DNA from 4 places in the Paenibacillus sp. NPDC056579 genome. Region 1 is predicted to be linked to each of the others. Evidence: predicted binding sites of a transcription regulator. Region 1 holds the regulator's gene; each other region holds the start of a gene.
What was found. Region 1 encodes LexA, which represses DNA repair genes until DNA is damaged. Its sites were predicted from a motif close to CGAACATATGTTCG; they were not measured.
Positions count from the first base shown of each region.

Region 1 (5,770 bases):
CAAAAATCCGGGAGGCGGCCTTGCTGCCACGGGCGGATACATTGCTGGAAAAAGCGAATACGTCGAGCTCGCTTCGTACCGGTTGACCGCACCGGGGATCGGCGGGGAAGTAGGCGCCATGCTCGGTACGACTCGCAGCATTTATCAGGGGTTGTTTCTGGCGCCCCATCTCGTCGGACAAGCAGTCAAAGGCTCGATTTTTGCCGCTGCGGTATTCGAAGAGCTGGGCTTCGTCACCCATCCGCACTGGAACGATCCGAGAACCGATCTGATTCAGGCGATCCGCTTCACGAGCGATAAGCATCTGATTGCATTCGTACAGGGTATCCAGCAGGCGGCCGCGGTTGATTCTCATGTGGTTCCCGAGCCGTGGGATATGCCGGGATACGAGCATCCGGTCATCATGGCGGCAGGGACGTTTATTCAAGGCGGAAGCCTGGAGCTGTCTGCCGATGCGCCGATCCGCGAGCCTTATATCGCCTATATGCAAGGCGGATTAACGTATTCCCACTGCAAGTTAGGCGTGCTGACAGCACTGCAGAACATGATCGATCGCGGTTTGCTGTAGCACCCTATACATCGCATAAACCTAACATAACTTGACACGTTTATGTAGCGAGGTTACAATGGGGTTAGGTTTTCTGTTAACAGGGGTGAAAAGGTCATGAGTGATGATATTCGCCGCAATATGGCACTGTTTCCGATTGGGATTGTAATGAAACTTACCGATTTGACGGCAAGACAGATCCGGTATTATGAACAGCATGAACTTATTATTCCGGCCCGAACCGGCGGGAATCAGCGGCTCTATTCGTTTAACGATGTGGAACGGCTGCTGGAGATTAAAGATTTGATCGAAAAGGGAGTTAACATAGCGGGCATCAAGCAAGTGCTGCTGCCGGTTTCCAAAGACTCCGAGGAAGCAACGGTCCTCAACGAGCAATCGGAAGTGAAGCGAAGAGAGATGACTGATTCCCAACTTCACCGTATGCTGAAACAGCAGCTGCTGGGCGGAGGTAAGCGGGGGCAAGTATCTTTGATTCAAGGAGAGCTTTCACGTTTCTTCAAGAAATGAAAAGGCTTCATCAGAGCAAGGGTTAAGTTCGTCTTTCGAACATGCTCTGTCATTTTAGTGATACCAAGGAGGAGAAATCGACCGTGACAGATAAAACATACACAAAAGAGGACATTTTACGCATTGCGAAGGAAGAAAATGTACGCTTTATCCGACTTCAGTTTACCGACTTGCTGGGCACGATCAAAAACGTGGAAATTCCGGTAAGCCAGCTGGAGAAAGCATTGGATAACAAAATGATGTTCGACGGCTCCTCCATCGAAGGCTACGTTCGTATTGAAGAATCCGACATGTACTTGTATCCGGATCTGAGCACATGGGTCGTATTCCCATGGGTAACAGAGGATCGCGTAGCCCGTCTGATCTGCGATATTTACTTGCCGGACGGCCGTCCGTTCCCTGGGGACCCGCGCGGCATTCTGAAAGCTGCGCTGAAGGAAGCCGAGGAAATGGGCTTTACCGATATGAATGTCGGACCGGAGCCGGAGTTTTTCTTGTTCAAGACCGACGAGAACGGCAATCCGACAATGGAATTGAACGACCAAGGCGGATATTTCGACCTGGCTCCAATGGACTTGGGCGAGAACTGCCGCCGCGAAATCGTATTGACTTTGGAGGAAATGGGCTTCGAGATCGAGGCTTCCCATCACGAGGTAGCTCCAGGTCAGCACGAGATCGATTTCAAATACGAGAGTGCGATCAAAGCGGCTGACCAAATCCAGACGTTCAAGCTGGTCGTTAAGACGGTAGCCAGACAGCACGGTCTTCATGCGAGCTTTATGCCGAAGCCTTTGTTCGGCGTGAACGGTTCGGGTATGCACTGCCACCAATCGCTGTTCAACGGCAAAACGAACGTGTTCTATGACGAAAGCGACAAGCTGGGCCTAAGCGCAACAGCAAGACAATATATGGCCGGTATTTTGCGTCACGCCCGCGCATTCGCAGCGATTACGAACCCGACGGTCAACTCTTACAAGCGTCTGGTTCCAGGCTACGAAGCTCCATGCTACGTTGCATGGTCTGCGAGCAACCGCAGCCCGATGATCCGTATTCCTGCTTCCCGCGGATTGAGCACGCGTGTAGAAGTGCGGAACCCGGATCCGGCGGCGAACCCCTATCTGGCTCTGGCCGTTATGCTGAAAGCGGGATTGGACGGCATTAAGAATAAAATGCAGCTTCCTCCTCCTACAGACAGAAACATCTATGTGATGTCCGAGGAAGAGCGCGAGGAGCAAGGCATTCCTAGCTTGCCTGTTGATTTGAAGCAGGCCCTGGATGAGCTTCTGCGAGACGATGTGATCTGCGATGCTTTGGGCGATCATGCTCTGGCGCATTTCGTAGAGCTTAAAGAAATCGAGTGGGACATTTACCGCACGCAAGTCCATGCTTGGGAGCGCGAGCAGTATTTGACTCTGTATTAATAAGGAACGACCCGGTGCCGGATGGCGCCGGGTTTTCTTTTTGTCTAAAGGTTGAGTGTGTTAATAAGCAGGATGCAGCAACGGTAATGCTTATGAAAGAAGAAAAAACAGCCGGGATCAGGAGCGAAGGCTCCGTGAATCCCGGCTGTTTGATGTTAATGGATGTCGCGAAATACTCCGACAACTCGTCCCAGTATGGTAACTTGATTCAAGCGAATCGGTTCCATGGTAGGATTCTCCGGCTGCAAACGGAAATGATCCTTCTCCTTGTAGAACCGTTTCACGGTTGCTTCATCATCCTCCGTCATGGCTACTACAATGTCACCGTTGTTCGCAGATTGCTGCTGGCGCACGATCACGTAGTCTCCGTTATGGATCCCGGCTTCAATCATACTATCGCCGATAACGCTGAGCATGAACACATTGTGGTCGCCGACGTAGTGGCTTGGCAGAGGGAAGTAGTCCTCGATGTTCTCCGTAGCTGTAATCGGTACACCGGCCGTGACGCGTCCGATCAATGGCACCCGGGCAACGGACAGGTCGAACTGGCTGCCTTCGGTAGAGGAGCCGTCAGTGATCTCTATGGCTCTCGGTTTAGTTGGATCGCGGCGGATGAGGCCCTTCTTCTCAAGACGCTCCAGATGTCCGTGCACAGTAGAACTGGAAGCAAGTCCGACGGCTTCACCGATTTCTCGAACGGAAGGCGGATATCCTTTATCTTTTACTTCATTCTTTATAAATTCCAGTATCGCCAGCTGCCGATTGGATAGTTTGCTCATCACGATCACTCCAGTATTGGTAATTATTATCCAAAGTATAACACAGAACCGGAGTTCGTACAAACATAAGTTCGAAAAAAACGGTTGACACAAACATTTGTTCGTGTTAATTTAATACCAGAACAAATGTTTGGGGGTCGTTGAACATGTATATGAATGAACAATTAATCCGCAGCACGGTATCTACTCACAACCGCAACCATAAGGCAAATAAGAAGTCTATGAATAAAGTAAAGCTAGCCAGGCTAGGCGCTTTGCTGGCCGCAGGGCTGTTGATAATCATACTAAGTCTTTTTATCTCCCTGTTCGGTGGAGATCAAGACGCGTTAGCCGCGGCTAACGGAAGCGCGTTGAAGTCGACGGTAGAAGTCGATAGAGGCGACACGCTCTGGAGCATCGCGAACGAGCACCTTGAGCAAGGGCAGAATGTTTCGGAATACATATATGAATTGAAGCGAGTGAATCAGCTTAAATCGAATGTGCTGCATGAAGGACAAATTCTCGTCTTACCCTAACGTTTGAGTACGGATCTGTTCCTGCTCTTGACAATCGAATCCTGTAATGTCAAAGTATAATTTGATGCATTTGGCGCTGTCTGTTCTTGTGCTTTCATGTACCAGACACGCGATAACCAGGAGGATTGGAATGAACGAATCAGAACACGATCAATACATCAAGCGAATTAATGAACTGGCACGAAAAGCGAAGTCGTCTGAACTGACTGAAGAAGAGATTGAAGAGCGCAACACATTAAGAAAGCGTTATATAGAAGCTTTCAAGAGCAATCTCCGCAATCAGCTGGATAATATTAAATTTGTGGACGATGAGAACAAGCAGTAATCGGGGGAGAAGAGTATAATGCAGTATCGGGTTTTGGGGAGAAGCGGCATTGCCGTCTCCGAGCTGTGCTTGGGGACAATGACTTTCGGTAATACCACGAACGAGTCCGACTCCATTCAGATGATTCATCGGTTTCTGGATGCCGGAGGGAACTTCATAGATACTGCAGACGTTTACGTTTCCGGTCAATCGGAAGTCATTGTTGGCAAAGTGATAAAGGAGCGCCGTTCCGATGTTATATTGGCTACAAAGGTTCGGTTTGCTACCGGTGACAATGTGAACCATGTCGGTTTATCGCGCAAACATATTATGGATGGTGTAGAAGCGAGCCTGCGGCGTTTAAATACGGATTACATCGATTTGTATCAGCTGCATGTATGGGACCAAATTACACCGATTGAAGAAACGCTTCGAACGTTGGATGACCTGGTGACATCTGGTAAAGTCAGATACATCGGTTGCTCCAACTTTTTGGCGTATCAGCTGATGAAATCATTAAGCTATAGTGATTTTGCAAGATATGCCAGATTCATATCCATTCAGCCGCAATATAGTTTGGTTAGCCGTCAAATGGACCGTGAAGTCATTCCGCTCTGTCTTGAGGAACAGGTTGGTGTCATTCCATGGGCACCGCTCGGCGGCGGATTTCTAACCGGAAGATATGTAAGAGGCCAGGAGCCGGTTGAGGGAAGGTTATCTTCTAAGGCCGGGGAGAGCCGATGGGAGCTCCGAAATACGGATAAAAACTTCCGCATCCTGGACGAGGTGACCGCTATTGCCGATGAAATCGGCAAAACTCCCGCTCAAGTGGCGCTGAACTGGCTGATTAATAAGAACGGCATAACATCCCCGATCTTTGGCGCCCGCACACTCGAGCAATTCGAGGAGAATATGGGGTCCGTAGGCTGGAGACTCACGGACGAACATTGGACAAGACTCGACCGGGTCAGCGCGTTGGAAGACGATTACCCTTACCGTTTTATTGAGAAATTCGCACGTCGAGTATAATGAGGGTCGTAAAGACTTCTATAAGGAGATAACAAGCATGTCTCGAAAGTGGGAACGAATGGTTCAGAAAAACTCCAAAGCTGCCAATAAAGTAAGAACGAAGCAGGGCAAGCCGCTGGTAAACGAAACGGCATCCGACGGCACGGTGACTATCCGCGGACGAAGCTGGGTAATGCCGATCGTACTGTTTTGCATAGGGATTTTTTGTTACATTGCATTCAGGGACACTTACCAGAGCGATAATTTGTATTGGGTAACCGGGGGCAGTTACATGGCTCTAGGTTTGTTCATCTTTTTTGTTCGCCGCCCATTCTTAAGAATCGGGAAAAACTATTTAGTGTCGCGCAGATTCTCAGGGGATAAAAGAGTCGATGCCGCACACATTCAAGAGATTGAGATATTGAAAGACGCGGTTGTCATTTCAACCAATAAAACCCGATGGGTATTCACGAAATTGTATCACCGATTCGATATGGCAGCACTGACAGAGCATCTGCAGGAATTCGCTGAACATAATGCCGTAAAGCTAAAGATAAGTTAAAGATCGGACAACATGGCCGTATCATACTTCATGGGAAAAGGATGGAATGAGAATGAGCATACAAGCGGTACTTTTTGATTTGGACGATACATTGCTGTGGGATGAC
Region 1 covers NZ_JBHTVD010000001.1:269,692-275,461, forward strand. Annotated here, with positions in the region: gene ACFQ88_RS01375 (methionine gamma-lyase family protein) at 1-568, shown strand, start outside; gene ACFQ88_RS01380 (MerR family transcriptional regulator) at 665-1,075, shown strand; gene glnA (type I glutamate--ammonia ligase) at 1,117-2,496, shown strand; gene lexA (transcriptional repressor LexA) at 2,652-3,275, opposite strand; gene ACFQ88_RS01395 (LysM peptidoglycan-binding domain-containing protein) at 3,422-3,790, shown strand; gene ACFQ88_RS01400 (DUF896 domain-containing protein) at 3,921-4,115, shown strand; gene ACFQ88_RS01405 (aldo/keto reductase) at 4,134-5,123, shown strand; gene ACFQ88_RS01410 (hypothetical protein) at 5,161-5,664, shown strand; gene ACFQ88_RS01415 (HAD family hydrolase) at 5,717-5,770, shown strand, end outside.

Region 2 (5,770 bases), on a different contig from region 1:
GCGTAACTGGAAAAAGCAAGGACGATTTGCAGGAGGTAATCCAGCTGCTTCGCAAGGCGGATTTGCCGCTGGAGCTGCAATTTTTAAATTTCCGCTAGTCCGATGAACAAGCCATTTTTGCCTATTTCAGCAGCGTGGATACGCATGGGGCTTCTTTGACACTTTTGTTACCCATGTATTATACTTGATACTAATATAGTAAGGCTTGAACATTGGAGGATATGAAATGACAGAGAAAGTGAAAGTAGTTACGCTGGGATGCGAGAAGAACCTCGTCGATTCCGAGATTATGTCGGGATTAATTCACGGCCGTGGCTATGAGCTCGTTAATGATAAAGAAGAAGCAACGGTGATTATTGTCAATACATGCGGATTTATCGATGCGGCGAAGGAAGAATCGGTAAATACGATTTTGGATATGGCCGAGCTGAAGCAGACGGCGAATTTGAAAGCTCTCATCGTTTCGGGCTGTCTCACCCAAAGGTATAAGGATGAGCTGCTCAAGGAAATGCCGGAAATCGACGGGATTGTCGGAACGGGTGATTTCCATAAAATCAATGATATTGTGGATGAAGCGCTGGCCGGAAAGAAACCGGTTATGGTCGGAAATCCGGTATTTAATTACGAAGCCTCGCTGCCTCGCCGTGTGACTACACCGCGTTATACCGCTTATGTCAAAATTGCCGAAGGCTGCGACAATGCCTGTACGTTCTGCAGTATCCCTATTATGCGGGGGAAATTCCGCAGCCGGAGCATTGAATCTATTATTACCGAAGTAGAGCAGCTGGCTTCCCAAGGCGTGAAGGAAATCAGCCTGATCGCACAGGATTCCACGAACTACGGTACGGACTTGTACGAGAAGTTCATGCTGCCAGAATTGTTGAATAAAGTAAGCGAAGTGCCGGGAATCGCGTGGGTACGGCTTCATTATGCTTACCCGGGCTTCTTCACGGATGAGCTGATCGAAACAATCGCGAACAATCCGAAGGTATGCAAATATGTGGATATGCCGCTGCAGCACAGCGAAGACCGCATATTGAAAAGAATGAGAAGACCCGGCAGACAGCAGGATGCAAGAGCTCTCATTCAAAAAATTCGCACGCGCATTCCGAACGTTTCCTTGAGAACGTCGCTGATCGTAGGCTTCCCTGGAGAAACCGATTCGGATTTCGAAAACTTGAAGCAGTTTATCCGCGACGTTGAGTTCGATCGTCTTGGCGTATTTTCCTATTCTAAGGAAGAGGATACTCCGGCGGCGCGCCTTCCAGAGCAAGTGGAGGAGGACGTCAAGGAATTCCGCGCCAATACGCTGATGGAAATCCAACGCGAAATTTCCAACATTCGCAACGGCAGCCGCGTAGGCCAAGTTATCGATGTGCTTATTGAAAAGTATGACGGTAGAAGCGACGTATACGTAGGCCGTTCGCAATATGATGCGCCGGAAATTGACGGTGAAGTATTCGTCAAAGGTACGCAGCTGCAAATCGGTGAAGTAGCCAAAGTTCGCATTACCCACTCGTTCGAGTTCGATTTGTCCGGGGAGGTCGTGGCATGAATCTGGCCAACCGGATTACATTGGCGAGGATTTTTCTCGTCCCTATCATCATGTTCTTTTTGCTAGTGAATGTGAAATTTCCTCATATCAAAATAGAACAGTTCGTCATCACCTATAACCAGATTATAGCTGCGCTCATCTTTATCATAGCTGCCAGTACGGATAGTCTGGACGGTTATATTGCGCGCAAAAGAAAATTGGTGACGAATCTCGGTAAGCTGCTCGATCCGCTTGCAGATAAGCTCCTCGTGTCCGCTGTTCTCATTTCCCTTGTAGAGATGGACAAAATTGGGGCTTGGATAGCCATTGTCATTATTAGCCGCGAATTTGCGGTTACAGGGCTGCGGCAGATCGCTCTTGTCGAAGGGGTTGTTATAGCTGCAAGCAAGTGGGGGAAATGGAAGACGGCGACGCAAATTACGGCCATTATCGCCTTGTTGATCAATAATTTCCCGTTCGCCTTCATTAACTTCCGTTTCGATATTTTCGCGAGCTGGGTGGCTGCCATCATCACTTTGTATTCCGGTTTCGATTATTTTATTAAAAATAAACATGTGTTGAATTTCAGCGAATAAAACAGTAGGGTTTTCCTATTGTTTTTTTGTTGATTTCTTGGGAGGAGAAAAAGGATATGAAAGCGGAAATCATTGCAGTCGGCACCGAGCTATTGCTTGGACAAATCGTTAACACGAACGCGCAATTTCTATCGCGCGCTTGTGCGGACTTAGGTGTTAGCGTGTACTTCCAAACGGTTGTGGGAGACAATGAGGCCCGTCTGACCGAGGCGCTTAGACTGGCATCCAGCCGCGCCGATCTGGTCATTTGCACCGGGGGGCTCGGACCTACGCAGGACGATTTGACCAAGGATGCATTGGCCGCATATCTTGGCCGCAAGATTGTGCTCCACCAGCCTTCGATGGATAAAATAACGGACTTTTTCAGCAAGCGCGGCATACATATGGTGGAAAGCAATAAGAGACAGGCTTATATGCTCGAAGACAGCGATCCGTTAGCTAATGATACGGGAATGGCGGTTGGCGTAGCGCTGACCCAGGATCAAACACACTACGTTCTGCTGCCGGGGCCTCCCAAGGAAATGAAGCCGATGTTCGAGCGCTACGCGGCTCCATGGATCGCATCGAAGATGGAAGGCGTTTATCCGCTGTACTCCCGTATGCTGAAATTTGCAGGGATAGGAGAATCTCTCCTGGAGCATGAGCTGCTTGATCTTATTAAGGACCAAACAGACCCTACGATCGCTCCTTATGCCAAAGAAGGCGAAGTGGCGATCAGGCTCACAACCCGATCCGCATCCAAGGCAGAGGCGGACGCCAAGCTGGATCCAGTGGAGAGTGAAATCCGCAAAAGGCTGGGACTGTATATTTATGCGAACGAAGACGTCAGTATCGAGCAGCAGATGGTTGGCATCATGCGCGAAAAGTCATTGAAGCTTGCCGTCGCCGAGAGCTGCACGGGAGGGCTCCTGAGCGATATGCTGACGGCTGTTCCAGGCAGCTCGGCGGTGTTTCAAGGCGGTATCGTATGCTATACGAACGAATGGAAGCACAGACTCCTGGGCGTGCCTCAGGCCGTCCTGGAGGGCGCAGGTGCGCCTGGCGCCGTCAGCGATGTCACCGCTCGCCTGCTGGCAGACAATCTGCTTAAGCAGTCGGACACCGACTACTCGATTGCGATTACGGGAGTCGCCGGCCCGGATGAGTCCGAAGGGAAGCCGGTCGGGCTCGTCTATGTAGCGGTTGCGAAGCGGGATCACGAGACGGTAGTGCAGCAGCTGCAGCTGTCCGGCAGCCGTGAGATGATCAAGCTGAGAGCGGCCAGAAGCGCGCTGTATCAGCTATGGAAGCTGCTTTAGGAGGGTTCGGAACTCTCTATCATTTCTCGTATGGGACTCGGAAAAATAGTGCTTGAAATAGTTTCGCGAAATGTAATATAATAGGTTTAACGGAAGAACCGTAACAATGAATATCCCTTGTTGCGGTTTTTATTTTGACCAGCAATCGAATGTATGTTCGCAAAAAATGCTTGGCAATACAACCAAAACAAGTTATCATGGAAGTAACCAATAAGAGAAAAGGAAGTGACCGTTGTGTCCGATCGGCGCGCAGCTTTAGAAAATGCACTTCGTCAAATTGAGAAGCAGTTTGGCAAAGGCTCCATTATGAAACTCGGTGAGTCCACTCACATGCAAGTAGAAACGATTCCTAGCGGTTCCTTGGCCCTGGATATAGCACTTGGTATCGGAGGGTTCCCGCGCGGTAGAATTATAGAAGTGTACGGTCCGGAGTCTTCCGGTAAAACGACGGTCGCTCTTCATGCGATCGCAGAAGTACAGAAAGCTGGCGGACAAGCCGCTTTTATCGATGCGGAGCACGCATTGGATCCATTGTATGCCAGCAAGCTGGGCATCAATATTGATGATCTGCTGTTGTCCCAGCCGGATACGGGAGAGCAGGCGCTGGAGATCGCTGAAGCACTTGTGCGCAGCGGTGCTGTCGATATCATCGTCATTGACTCGGTAGCGGCACTGGTGCCTAAAGCGGAGATCGAAGGCGAGATGGGCGATTCCCACGTTGGTCTGCAAGCGCGCCTAATGTCGCAGGCATTGCGCAAACTGTCCGGTGCGATTAACAAGTCGAAAGTTATCGCGATCTTCATTAACCAGCTTCGCGAGAAGGTCGGCGTAATGTTCGGTAATCCGGAAACAACGCCGGGCGGTAGAGCATTGAAGTTCTACTCGACCGTACGCTTGGATGTTCGCCGTGTAGAGACGATCAAGCAAGGAAACGATATGGTAGGTAACCGTACACGGATCAAAGTCGTTAAGAACAAGGTTGCGCCTCCGTTCAAGCAGGCCGATATCGACATTATGTACGGTGAAGGCATATCGAAGGAAGGCAGCATTATTGACATCGGAAGTGAAATGGATATTATCCAAAAGAGCGGCGCATGGTACTCCTTCAACAATGACCGTCTGGGTCAAGGACGCGAGAATGCGAAGCAATTCCTGAAAGAGAATCCTCAGATCGCCGACGTTATCGAGAAGAAGATCCGCGAGAACAGTAACTTGATTGTTGCCAACGGCAGCGATCTTACCGACACGGATGAGGATGAGGAAGATTTGCTGGCATTTGAATAAAACCGTAATGGCAGGCACCTTTACCTATGGTATAGGGTGCCTGTTCGTTCATATGGGGTGACAATCTGGTGAGTGAAGATGAAACGAAGGAAGAGGTCGTACATACAGGGACGATATCGAAGATAGAAAGGCAGAAGAGATTCAAGAATAGATATAACTTGTTCATGGATGACCAGTATGCCTTTTCCGTTCACGAGGATACTTTGATCAAGTATAGGCTTGTTAAAGGTTCTGAGATACGCGTAGAGGACTTTAGAGAGATTATTTTTGCCGAGGAGAAGCAGCAGGCTTATTTGTACTCTATCAAGCTCCTATCGTCACGTCTGCGCTCTGAGCACGAAATGAAAGTCAGGCTGAAACAGAAAGGCTATGAAGCGAAGCTGATCGAGCTGACCGTCGATCGTTTACGGAGAGAGCAGTACGTAAATGACGAGCTTTTTGCAGAGCAGTTAACGAAGCAGCGGATCCGGTCGCAGAAGAAAGGCCGCAACTGGGTACGGCAGGAGCTTCAGCATAAAGGGCTGCCGCCTGAACATATAACCAGCGCATTGAGTCAAGTCGACGAAGAGTTGGAGTATAAGATCGCTTTCGACCTTGCATTCAAGAGATACCGGGCGGAGTTCACGGCCGACAGGCAGAAGGCGCGGAATAAGGCGATGGGCTTTCTGCTGCGCAGAGGCTATTCATCCGGTATCGTATCGCGCGTCCTGAGGGATTTGGTTCAAGCATCCGGACAAACTGATTGGGAGGAGCACTATACGGATACATACGATTTGGAGTAATGTAATGCATCTAGCGGGGCGAATTATTTATAAGCATTCGGATATTACCTCCTATTGCAGCAGCGTGACTAGCCGTAGGGAATCATTTCTGCAGGGGACACCTTGACAAGCTTCTTCGACAAAAGATAAAATAATCATGTATATTTTTATACACAGATTCTTCCTGCCAAGCCTGAACAGGAAGTTTCGTAAAAGTAAAATCGCCAATTTTTACTTTATTTTAAAGCTTGTTAAACGGATTAAAAACCATACTGTCCCAAGCTTACCCCTTGGAGA
Region 2 covers NZ_JBHTVD010000003.1:13,124-18,893, reverse strand. Annotated here, with positions in the region: gene ACFQ88_RS12555 (YajQ family cyclic di-GMP-binding protein) at 1-98, shown strand, start outside; gene rimO (30S ribosomal protein S12 methylthiotransferase RimO) at 227-1,555, shown strand; gene pgsA (CDP-diacylglycerol--glycerol-3-phosphate 3-phosphatidyltransferase) at 1,552-2,130, shown strand; gene ACFQ88_RS12540 (competence/damage-inducible protein A) at 2,187-3,428, shown strand; gene recA (recombinase RecA) at 3,663-4,712, shown strand; gene ACFQ88_RS12530 (RecX family transcriptional regulator) at 4,781-5,494, shown strand.
Region 2: a site for LexA is predicted at 3,575-3,588, ahead of recA (recombinase RecA). Genes of this name have one in related genera too.

Region 3 (5,770 bases), on a different contig from region 1:
GCGCGCCATTAGCGTGTACGGCGTTAGCTGGAGAAGCGGACTGCCCGGTGGATACAGCCGCTCCCAATCGGCTTCGCTCAACCCGGCCAGCAGGGACTTGCCAAGTCCCGTGGCATGCGCCGGAAAACGCGAGCCCGGCCCCGATACGACGCGGACCGGATTGGGCGCAGTTTCCTTGGCCAAATAGACGACCTCGCTGCCTTCCAATCGGGCGAGCTGTACCGACTCGCCGATTTCATTCATAATCGCGGGCGCTTCTTGTTTGAAACGCTCAATCACGTCAAACTGCTGGAAGTAGACGCTGCCGATCCACCCGAGATACCCGCCGAGCCCGTAGGCATCCGCCCGGTCCTTTTCGATCCAGCCCAGCTCCTCCATCGTTTGCAGCAGGGAGAACATCGTGCTTTTGCTTATTGCGGTTCGCTGGCACAAGTCGCTCAGCCGGAGCCGTCCGGGCTCTCCGGCAATGAGGCGCAGAACGTCATGCGCTCTCTCCAGCGCGGGAACCCAATACTTTTTATCCATCGGTCCGGATGCCTCCACCATATACTAGTTCCATATTTTGAACCATGTTCCAAATATTTTTTCCATATTTTATCACTGTTCGTTTCCGTCGGTCAACCGTTAACCGATCGCAAAAAAATCGACTATTTTTTCCAAATTGTTAACATAATATGTTTGTCAATATGAATTTGTTTTGGTATGATTGACAAAGTATTTAATGATGTGTAATGATAGGGATAGAAAATATCACTTTACCGCTTAAAAGCTAAAAAGCTTAAAAGCCAAAAAGTCATTTTTACCCGATACGGGTGCCGGCTATGTGTTAAACTGCCATATAGGAAAAAGGAGCACTGACTATGACAAGAGATACGAACCACAAAATTTTGGACTGCACGATTCGTGACGGAGGCCTCGTCAACAATTGGGATTTTAGCGTTAAAATGGTACAGGACATGTATGCGGGCTTAAGCGAAGCCGGCGTAGAATATATGGAAATCGGCTATAAAAACTCCGCCAAGCTGCTTAAAGGTGCCGATGCTGGCCCATGGCGCTTTTTGAACGAAGACTTCTTGAAAGAGGTTATCAACCGCAAAACCGATACGAAGCTTTCGGCGCTTGTAGATATCGGCCGTGTGGACGAGAACGACATTTTGCCGCGTGAGCAAAGCCAGCTTGACCTGATCCGCGTTGCGACCTACATCAAAGATGTAGACAAAGCTCTGGAGCTTGTGCGCAAATTCAACAGCTACGGCTATGAAACGAGCATCAACATTATGGCGCTGTCCCATGTTATGGAGAACGAGCTGACCGAAGCTTTCGTGGAAATTAACAAAAGCCCGGTTGACGTAGTGTACATCGTAGACTCCTACGGAAGCATGGATTACAGCGACGTCGACTACCTGGTTGCCAAATTCCAGCGTCTTCTTCCTGAGAAACAGCTTGGCTTGCATATGCACAACAATATGCAGCTTGCTTTCTCCAATACGATTATGGGAGCCAGCAAAGGAGTTCAATTCCTGGATACGTCCGTATACGGTATGGGCCGCGCTGCCGGCAACTGCCCTACGGAGCTGATCGTCAGCCATTTGAAGAACCCTAAATACGACGTACGTCCTGTACTCGATCTGATCGAGAGACACTTGATCCCTATGCGCGAGAAAGTGGAGTGGGGCTACATCATTCCTTACATGATTGCAGGCGTATTGAATGAGCATCCGCGTTCGGCTATGGCTCTTCGTGCCAGCGATAATAAAGACAAATTCGTCGACTTCTATGATCAGCTGACTTCTCCGGAAGTTATGCCTACTAACCATCACTCCGATTAATAAGCTATGACTTTAAGACGGTTGCCGTGCGCAGCCGTCTTTTTTGATATGCTGCCGCTGCCGCCCCCTCCTTCGTGCCGATACTCCCGCTCCCGCTTGCGATTGTTCTTCACAATTATGGGTATCCTATTGCAGGTAAGGAACATTTTGCATGCTGAACAGGCCCAAGGAGGATGCTTGATGAAGAACAAATGGTTACTGGCTGCGATGATTTTGCTGGCTGTGGAAGGAAGTACGGTACATACCGCTGCTCTCGCTTCTCATACCGTATATGCTGCTCCTGAAGACAGCGCGACGGGCGTCTATGAAGCGGAGCAGGCCGAGCTGGAGAAGCAGGTGAAAATTACGAAGGATCAGTGTATAGCCATCGCCATGCAAAAAGTACAGGGCATCGTGCAGGAGATCGAGCTCGGTACTGAAGACGGCACGATCGTGTACAACGTACTGATCGAGGATAAGAAAGAACGGCTTATGGAGGTTAAGGTGGATGCGGTCACCGGCCATATCATTGATGTAGGCCGCAGCGACGATGTGTTCGAGACTCCCGAGGATCCCGAGTGAGACTGCAGCTGGTTAAAAATTCTGTCGTAAAAGCCTTCCGTGCTCCATGGTCGCGGTAGGCTTTTTCCATTATGGCCATGAAGCGTTTCGATTCCCGTTTCTTCCGCTGGCAGCGTTTGGTATAATAGGGAATCAAACAGGAATTCGATCGGAAGAAGCTCCACTATGAGACCGAGGTGAACACTAACCATGAAACCGACCATCGTGCATAAGACGCCGAAAACGCTGCTGAATCCGGCAAGCGGCTATTTGACCGGCTACAGCCATACGTTGAATCCGTATACCGGCTGCGCTTTTTCCTGCACGTACTGCTACGTGCGCGAGATGCCCGTCGCCAAGTTCCGGGGCGAGCCGTGGGGCACCTGGGTCGACGTCAAGGAAGGCGCGGCGTCGATCCTCGCTAAGGAGCTCGTCAAAGCAAAGCGCAAAGGACGAGTGACGATCTTCATGTCTTCAAGTACAGACCCATACCAGCCCGCCGAGTATAACGAGCGGCTTACCCGGTCTTTGCTCGAAGCGATGGTTGCCGAGCAGCCGGACTTCCTGCTCGTGCAAACGCGCAGTCCGCTCGTGACTCGCGACATCGATTTGCTGCTCCGGCTGAAGGATCGCGTCCGGATCAGCGTGACGGTCGAGACCGACCTGGAGCCGGTCCGGCGGGCCTTCACCCCGGCTGCGCCTCCGATTGCGGCGCGGCTTGGGGCCTTGCAGCGGCTCACCGCGGCGGGGCTTGATACGCAGGCGGCGATCTCGCCGGTGCTGCCGTCCTCGCAGCGGTTCGCTGCGCGGTTGGCCGAAGTCGTCGGGCGCGTATGCATCGACGACTTCTTCATGGGCGACGGCAGCCTCGGGAAGCGCACGGAGCGGCTCGGCATCCGCCGCATTTACGAGCAGCTCGGCTTAAGCGACTGGTACGACCGCGAAGCGTATCAGCGGGTCGTCACCGAGCTCCGCCATCACTTCCCCGAGGACCGCTTGTTTATAAGCCAAGCCGGCTTTCTCCCATGAACGGCAGCGGCGGACTACCCGGTTGCGTGGCCCCTGTACCGCCTCTCCTTAGTCTCTGCCAAACGCCATAACACGCGAATCGGATTCGCCGCGCGCTGGAAAGGTTCATCACTGCTCGATCCGCAGGAAATATACCGGATCGGCCGTTCTCCCCAGCCGGTATTCGTTCGGGGTCGCCCCGACAAACGTCCGAAACACTTTGATAAAGTAGTTCGTGTATTCAAACCCGGCTTCTTTGGCAATCGCCTCCACGGTTTTGTCCGTATGCCGCAGCAGCCATGCGGCCTGCTCGATGCGGATTTTGCGCAAATACTGATTCGGCTTGAGGCCGGTTTTCTTCAAAAACTGCCGGCAGAAATGATATTTGCTAAGCCCCGCCGCCTCGGCGATCTGCTCCACGGACAAGTCCTGCGCGTACCGCGACTTCATGTATTTAATGGCGGCCCGAATCGCGGCGGGCATGTCCTCAGTCGCTTTGACACTCCCCCTCCCCTCTACATACCGGTGAAGCGCCATCAGCAGCTCATAAAGCCGGGCCGATATCGTATATTTATCCAGCTGCGGATCGTGATATACATCTGCATAAAGGCGGCTGAGCAGAACAAGCGGCTCTTTATAGTCGCGGAACGTCAGCACCGGTCCCGTCGTTTTCGCAATCGCTTTAAAATGGTTCAACGCATCCATCCCGTTCACGACAATGTATAGAAACTCCCACTCTTCGCCGTCCTCCGGAAAGTAGTACTCCTGATCGCTAGGAATGACCGTCATAAATCCGGTATCTTTAGTCAGCGGATATACTGTCTCCCCATCTCTCAGCAGCCCTTTTCCCGCCAACGTATATTGAAACACAACGAACCCGCCGCCTCTTTCCAGCCCGTTCCATCGATAGGCCGGGGAAGTTACCCGATCCCACCCGATATTAATAAGCCGAATCGGCTGCTCCGCCGGGCTTAAATATTTAAAGCCGAAGCTCGTACGCTCGCACATTTCATGAGGCATGAGCAATATAGTCTCATCCTTTCGAAAATATGTTATCATTGTAAGCCTTTTCCTTATGTTTTATTATGGAACTGTCCAAGAGGGAAGTCAATGGAGCTCAGGCGCGTCTGTACCTTGATCATTCAGCGAAAGGGGTATTTGTATTATGTTGAAAATCGCCATGATTGGCGCAGGAAGCATCGGTTTTACCCGCAGGCTCGTAATGGATATTTTGGCTGTTGAAGAATTTCGGAATGCGCAATTTCGTTTCATGGATATTGACGAGGAAAACCTTCGAATGGCGACGAATCTGTGCCGCCATATGATCGAGAGCCACTCGCTTCCGGCGACGATTGTTCCGACGACCAATCAGAGAGAAGCGATTGCCGGAGCGGACTACGTGTTCTGTACCGCCCGCGTAGGCGGACTTGAGGCGTTTCGCCACGACATTGAAATCCCGCTCCGCTACGGCGTCGACCAATGCGTAGGGGATACATTGGGACCTGGCGGCGTTTTCTTCGCGCTGCGCACGATCCCTGTGCTGCTCGACATCGCTCGCGACATGCGTGAGACAGCGCCCGATGCGCTGCTGCTCAACTACTCGAACCCGATGGCGATGAATACGTGGGCTGTCCGCCGCGCCGGCGGCATCCGCGTCGTAGGCTTGTGCCACGGCGTACAGCACAGCCATTCGCTGATCGCCAAGGCACTCGGCCTGCCTAAGGCAGAGGTCGATTATACGGCTGCGGGCATCAATCATCAAACCTGGTTCGTCCAAGTCTCGCATAAGGGACGCAGCGTGCTGCAGGATATTCTCCCTGCGATGGAGAAGCACACGGATATCGCTGCCAAGGAGCCGTGCCGTATCGATGTGCTTCGCCGTTTCGGTTATTTTTCTACCGAGTCGAACGGTCATTTAAGCGAATATTTACCATGGTACCGCAAGCTGCCGGAACAGACAGCAAAGTGGATTTATCCCAATACATGGATCGGCGGGGAGACCGGAGGCTACCTGAACCATTGCCTCAGCCGAGGAGATGAATACAAGGAGAACTATCCGAAGTGGTTGAACGGCGAACTTGAATCGATCCGGCTCGGTGAACGCTCCGAGGAGCACGGATCGTATATCTTGGAGGCGCTGGAAACCGGACGGGTGTACCGGGGGCATTTCAATATCGAAAATCGCGGCTTGATCACGAATCTGCCGGACGAGTGCACGATTGAGATCCCTTGCTACGTCGACCGCAACGGAATACAGCCGACCTTCGTCGGCGCGCTGCCGTTGGCTTGCGCCGCCACGTGCCGAGCCAGCATCAGCGTGCAGGAAATGGCTGTCGAGGCGGCGCTGACCGGCAATCGCGAGCTGGTGAAGCAAGCGATTTTACACGACCCTC
Region 3 covers NZ_JBHTVD010000009.1:57,035-62,804, forward strand. Annotated here, with positions in the region: gene ACFQ88_RS28575 (IclR family transcriptional regulator) at 1-525, opposite strand, end outside; gene ACFQ88_RS28580 (aldolase catalytic domain-containing protein) at 861-1,829, shown strand; gene ACFQ88_RS28585 (PepSY domain-containing protein) at 2,010-2,390, shown strand; gene ACFQ88_RS28590 (SPL family radical SAM protein) at 2,580-3,398, shown strand; gene ACFQ88_RS28595 (helix-turn-helix domain-containing protein) at 3,507-4,436, opposite strand; gene melA (alpha-glucosidase/alpha-galactosidase) at 4,543-5,770, shown strand, end outside.
Region 3: a site for LexA is predicted at 2,524-2,537, ahead of ACFQ88_RS28590 (SPL family radical SAM protein). Genes of this name have one in related genera too.

Region 4 (5,770 bases), on a different contig from region 1:
CCTTCCTCGTCCGCGAGAGGATAACTAAGCCACAAGCATTCCGAAGGCGTACAAAATGCGCAGTAAATCAAAAACTGCTCGTCCAGCAGCTTCCTCCGGCTCCCTTCAGCCATGGACAATCCAAGGCCCGTCAGTGTTTCCCGCTCCGGCTCGCTTAACACGCCGTCCTCTTTCATCTTCGCAGGGAGCACGCCTTCATTCACTCCGAGCACAAACACATGCTTTACATTGCCGGACCGGGTACGGTCCATGCTTCCAATCAGTACCTGATCCAGCGACGGGGGCACTAATCCAAGCTTGATGCTCTCCATTCCGGTTTCCAGAAGACCTGCGAACATCTCCGTGGTTACCTCTTCGTCTCCCATCAGCTCGACCAATTGATCGAACATATCGATAACCCGATCCCATACTTGCGCATGTTCTCTCGCCTTTTCCGGCTTGCCTTCATTTATCGCCCGCTGGCTCCAGCTCTCGAGCCTGTCCGGAACGCGCAGCTCAACTAGCAGCTCGTATAATGCTTTTACTTTATCCATGACGGATTTGGCCCGTCTCATCGATTCCTGAAGCTTGAACAGCGGTTGTGCCACACTATTGCGGCAAACGTTCATTTTATGTATAAAAGCCGCTTCCGTCTCGCTGGCCGCTGCATCCGGCTGCTCCAAGCTCGAACGCAAGGAGTAGGTCCAAGGCTTTCCATCGAACCATTTCGAGCCTTGAATGCCAAAGGCAAGCACATAATTCTCCAGCTGATCCATAGCATGCCTGTCCAGACGGATCCCGTCTGCTTTCTGCTCCAGAGGGATGAAAAACTCTGTTTTCACACAGCGGAACACCGCATCGTATTTCCAGTAACGCTCTATGACCTCAAGCGAAGAACGGATAAGCTCCACTACGGGATGGTGCATGACGGACCGCTTTTGATCGAAAAAATGCGGGATGCCGAAATCGGTGAACGTAGCCGACAGCAGCTCGCCGTAGGCTTCCGCATTTCGCACCGTCACCGTGATATCCCGGAACCTGAGATTGTTCTCTCGAACGAGCCGCAAAACCTCCCGCGCGGTCCCTTCCACTTCCGCTCTCCGGCTTACCGCAGCCGTCAGCTTGACCCCGTCCCTCTCTTTCGATGCGCTGCCAGCGGAACGATATGGCTTCTTCAGCCGCTGATCCATCTCCTTTTCCAGATGCGTCAGCATCGGGCTGTCCTTAAACCTTACGGGGGGATCGCATTGCAGCAGAATCGTTTCCCTAACCGGAATATGCAGCTTGTCGAGCCGTTCCTGCAGCTGAAGCATAGTTCTTGCCGTCGGATGGAACAAATCCAATTCGTGAGGCATATCCCCAAGCCTATATTCACGGTCAAGATTCAAAGTCATCGTAACTTCCCGGCACGAAGCAACCATGCTCTCAACAACCGCAAGCTCCTGCGGAGTAAACCCGTGGAAGCCGTCAATCCAGCATTCGGCGCCGCGAACATAATCGGACTTGGGCAGCTGGGCGGCAAGCAGCGTCAGGAAATCTTCCCCGTCCAAATAAGTGCGTGACAGCTCCTGCTCGAATTCCCCGTACAGCAGCTGAAGATCATGCAGCTTATCCTTAATTGAAGACGATTGATCGTGAACGGGCGAGCTTCTGTAGAATGATTCCAACCCTTCCGATGTAATGCAATACCGTTTGAATTCCTTGAATAAATCGCTTATTTTCTCTATGAAGCCCATCTGATCCGCACTGGCGGAAAATAGCTTTAGACGGTCGCGTTGCTTATGTAATAGTTTGTGCAGCAGCAGTTTTTTCCCCGTATCGTCAATCGGCAGTCTCGCAGTCCCTCCGACCTCCTGCATGACCCGCCAGGCGAGTCTTCGAAAGCTGAGCACCTGAGCCCGCAGCGTTCCGCCCAGCTCCGGAGTCGAAGCCAACGCATATTCAGCCTGAAAGGTCGCCTGCTCGGGAACCAGAAGAATAAGCGGACGTCCGCTTGGCGCTTCGAGCAGCTTCTCTTTAATACTGCTCAGGCAGTATTCGCTTTTTCCGCTGCCCGCTCTTCCCAACACAAAACGGAATGCCATGGAGCTTCCTCCTCATCTATGTACAATAGTCACTTGGATATAGGTAGCCATAAGAAAGTAACATTTCACTCTAATTCTATTATTCTACCAAAAAACACTCTTTTTGGGCTAAGGGATGTTTTGGTTCATATTATACCACACAGAGAACATATGTTCTATTACCTCGAAACGAAGCCATGATGGTACGTTGGTGCGCGCTCTAAGCTTATTGAATCGCACGAAAAAAACCGGCACCTGTTCTTCGACAGCTCCGGTTTCGTAAGATCCGTTTTTTAGTTAGACCGCAAATAATGTTGGAGAGGCTCCACTCCGGCCTCGCGGATACATTCCGTCACAAGCCGTGCAATTTCAACCCCTCCGTATTCCGTAAAGTGCGTGTTATCCTGCGCCCCATCCGGAAAATTGGCATATTCGTTCGGCTCCGCCCACATAAAAATACGTTTGGTCGCCTCTTCGCCCCGCTCCTCGAACAGCCGCTTGCTTTTGCCTGCCAAATCCAGAAAAGGAACCTCCTCGCGTTCAGCCAGCTGCCGCATTGCTTCGATATAATCGCCGTGGGTATTCTCAATGCAATGCCGCGCATCAAAAAAGCGTCTGTGCATCGGCGATACAAGCACCGGATAAGCGCCTCTCTGCCGTGCACCGTCAATATACTGCTTCAGATAGTGCTGGTACGTAGTGAAAGCGTCCGTCCCGCCTTCGTTGTCCTTTTCATCGTTATGAGCGAACTGAATGAGTAAGAAATCCGAAGGAGCTATCTGATTCCAAATATGATTCAGCCGGTTTTCGGTAATAAAGCTTTTGGAGCTTCTGCCCGAGCGCGCATGGTTGGATACCGCAATGTCCGCCGTCAGAAACTTCGGGAACATTTGGCCCCATCCCGCATAAGGATACTGGCCTGAGGGCTGGTCGGTTACCGTAGAATCTCCTGCCAAAAATAACGTAGGCATCTCTCCCGCCCGTTCGATTTCTATGGCGTAAACGCTCGGCGCAGCGCCGGAAAACGCCAGCTTCAGCTGTCCGTCCTCGGCTCTCACGGCAAAGGTTTCCCGGACGAACTGTCCTGGAGCGGTATGAATATTGTCCAGCATCAACCGCCCGAGACCGGCTTTGACCGTCGTCGCGGATGGAGCATCCGGGTGCCCCAATGTTAAGGTAACGGAATAATTGCCGAAAGGCACGTCCACTCTGAACGTCGGCACCGGCTGAAGAAAATAATCCCCAGGCCACGAATCGCGTAAATCCTCGTTCCTAGAGGGATGCACCGACTGGGAGAAGCCATAGCCTCTGGCGCTGCTGTACGAAGTATTCAGTGTCACGGGAATAAATTCTGAGCTTGTTTCATTGGGATGAAAAGCAAATTGTATTTTCATTAGGTTCCTCCAACAAGCGGTAATGTCGCTGACTTCTCGAAACATGATGATATGAAACTAAGTCAGCGATCGGTCTTTTGTTAATATTACCTTATAGTAAGCGCTTAGCCCCCTGAATTCAATCCGAATAATTTCGCATTTTATCAATTTTTGAAACCAGACTGCAGGAGGGACGTCGAACCATGTCCGCTACCAGACAGGACGAAACGCTCCAGGCTTGGCATTGGGAAAGCTGTGAACCAATTCCCGCATATCGTGGCGGAGCGATCGTATGGCTTCTTCTCCAACCATCTGTTCCCAACGTCGCTCTATCGAGGAAAATACAGCTTCCGTAGTTCGGATACATCGCCAGCCACGCTCCGTTAATACGACGAGCTTCCCCCTGCGGTCGGATGGATGCGGCTCCCTGCTGACATAACCCCGCTCTTCCAAATAATCTATTGTCAAACTGGCAGCCTGTTTGGTAATTCCAAGATGATCCGCTATTTCGTTACCCGTTGCGCCTCCATGGGATAGCTTTTGAAAAATAAATCCGTGAGACGGACGAACGTCGTCAAATCCTGCCTTGGCCAATTCATCATGCAATTCGTCTACCGCCAAGCGAAATGCAGTTGCAAAAAGAATCGTAAGCTCGTATCCCGGTGCCTCGTGCGCCAATGCTCTGTCCCCTCCTAGAATTCGATCCAGCAAACTCATCCATCCATTTTACCACGATTCCTGAAAATAACTAAGGCCGCCCGATGAAAGAGCGACCTTAAGCATTTCATAAGCTATTTAATTCGGCAGGCTGGCTGCTGGTGAAGCTCCGCTCCGATTTGGCGCAGCAAGGAGACCGTGTCGAAAAGCGCCCAATGCTCAGCGATTTTACCGTTAACAAGCCGATATTCGCGATATACCTTAACATCCACACGGTTGCCGGTAGCTTCTGTCCCTCTAAACAAGCCCAAATGGGTTCCTGTCATTGCAAGTCTTACGACAACGCGGTCACCTTGCGCCACAATGCTTTCTACGGCAGAGCACTGATCCGGAAATGCAGTATGCAGGACGCGAGCCGTCTCCTTGAGTCCAATTACGTTATTAGGGACGTAAGCATGATCCTCATAATCTTCGGTTATATACTGATCCGTACACGCGAGATTGCCTTCGTTCCAGAATGCCTGAATAAAAGAACGTACCGTTTCCATATTAGTTTCAGCTTTCATATTCAGCCCTCCACCTCATAATATAGTCAAGTTAATTGACTATATATGATTATAACTCCGTTTCGTATTTAGTCAAGTAAATTGACTAAAATTTCGAGCCATCAAAAAACTCCCTATCGCTAAGGGCAATAATGCCTTGCAACAGGGAGCATTTATTACTCGGATATCCAGACCGTCTTCTCGGATACGGGTCTTCTCTTGCCGGGAAGCAGCTGCATGTCAGGGTAGCCAACATAGACCAGGCCTACCAATTCATCGGACGGAGCGAGTCCGAAGGCTTGCTTCATCCGCGGGTGATACATCGGTTCTCCGGAGCGCCAGATCGTGCCCAAACCCAAACCGTGCGCCGCCAGCAGCATATTTTGCACTGCGCTGTGAGCGGCCGCGAATTCCTCCATCCGGTTCACGGATGGAGCGTCGGATGGCGATACCGCCACAGCGATTACGACCGGAGCGCGAAACGCCTTGCCCGCCGCTTTGCTGCGTATCGTCTCGAGCTCTTCCACTGCCGAACCCGCTGCGCCTTCCGCCGCAATATCGGCATATGCATCCGCCAGCTTTTGTCTGCCGCCGCCTGTCATTACGAAAAATCGCCACGGCTCGGTTGCATGATGGCTCGGCGCCCAATTGGCGGCATCCAGCAGCGCTTCGATCTGCTGTTTGTCCACCGGATCCTGCTTCACCCTGCCGATGCTGCGCCGGCCTGCAATTGCCTCTCCCAAGGACATAGATAATTTCATGAAATCCGTCATATATAATAGCCACCTTTTCTTATATCAATGGACTTGTTACCGTAAATTATTCTTGAGAATAATTATCATTCCCATTTCACATTATAAAAGCGGTGCCGCGAAAATTCAAGCCCGGCTGCAGCCTTTTCTTGTCGGAACCATTGGCACCGCTCAAAAAATAAAGCCGCTGTCTTTGGTATAGAACCAAAAACAACGGCTACATCGTTCTATTTGCTCCGCACTTCAAAAATAGCAAATTTCAGATAGTTTCCTTCATCTACCCCTAAAATCCGCGGGTGATCTTTCCCTGCCGCTCTGAACTCGATCAAACGCAGTATTTTATTCGCATCGGCCGCCGCAGCGTGAATCGTTTCTAGAAATAGTTCAGGCTTCATATGATA
Region 4 covers NZ_JBHTVD010000003.1:453,918-459,687, forward strand. Annotated here, with positions in the region: gene addB (helicase-exonuclease AddAB subunit AddB) at 1-2,063, opposite strand, end outside; gene ACFQ88_RS14645 (rhamnogalacturonan acetylesterase) at 2,336-3,436, opposite strand; gene ACFQ88_RS14650 (MarR family winged helix-turn-helix transcriptional regulator) at 3,626-4,093, opposite strand; gene ACFQ88_RS14655 (ester cyclase) at 4,207-4,638, opposite strand; gene ACFQ88_RS14660 (nitroreductase family protein) at 4,794-5,378, opposite strand; gene ACFQ88_RS14665 (class I SAM-dependent rRNA methyltransferase) at 5,597-5,770, opposite strand, start outside.
Region 4: a site for LexA is predicted at 2,207-2,220, ahead of addB (helicase-exonuclease AddAB subunit AddB). Genes of this name have one in related genera too.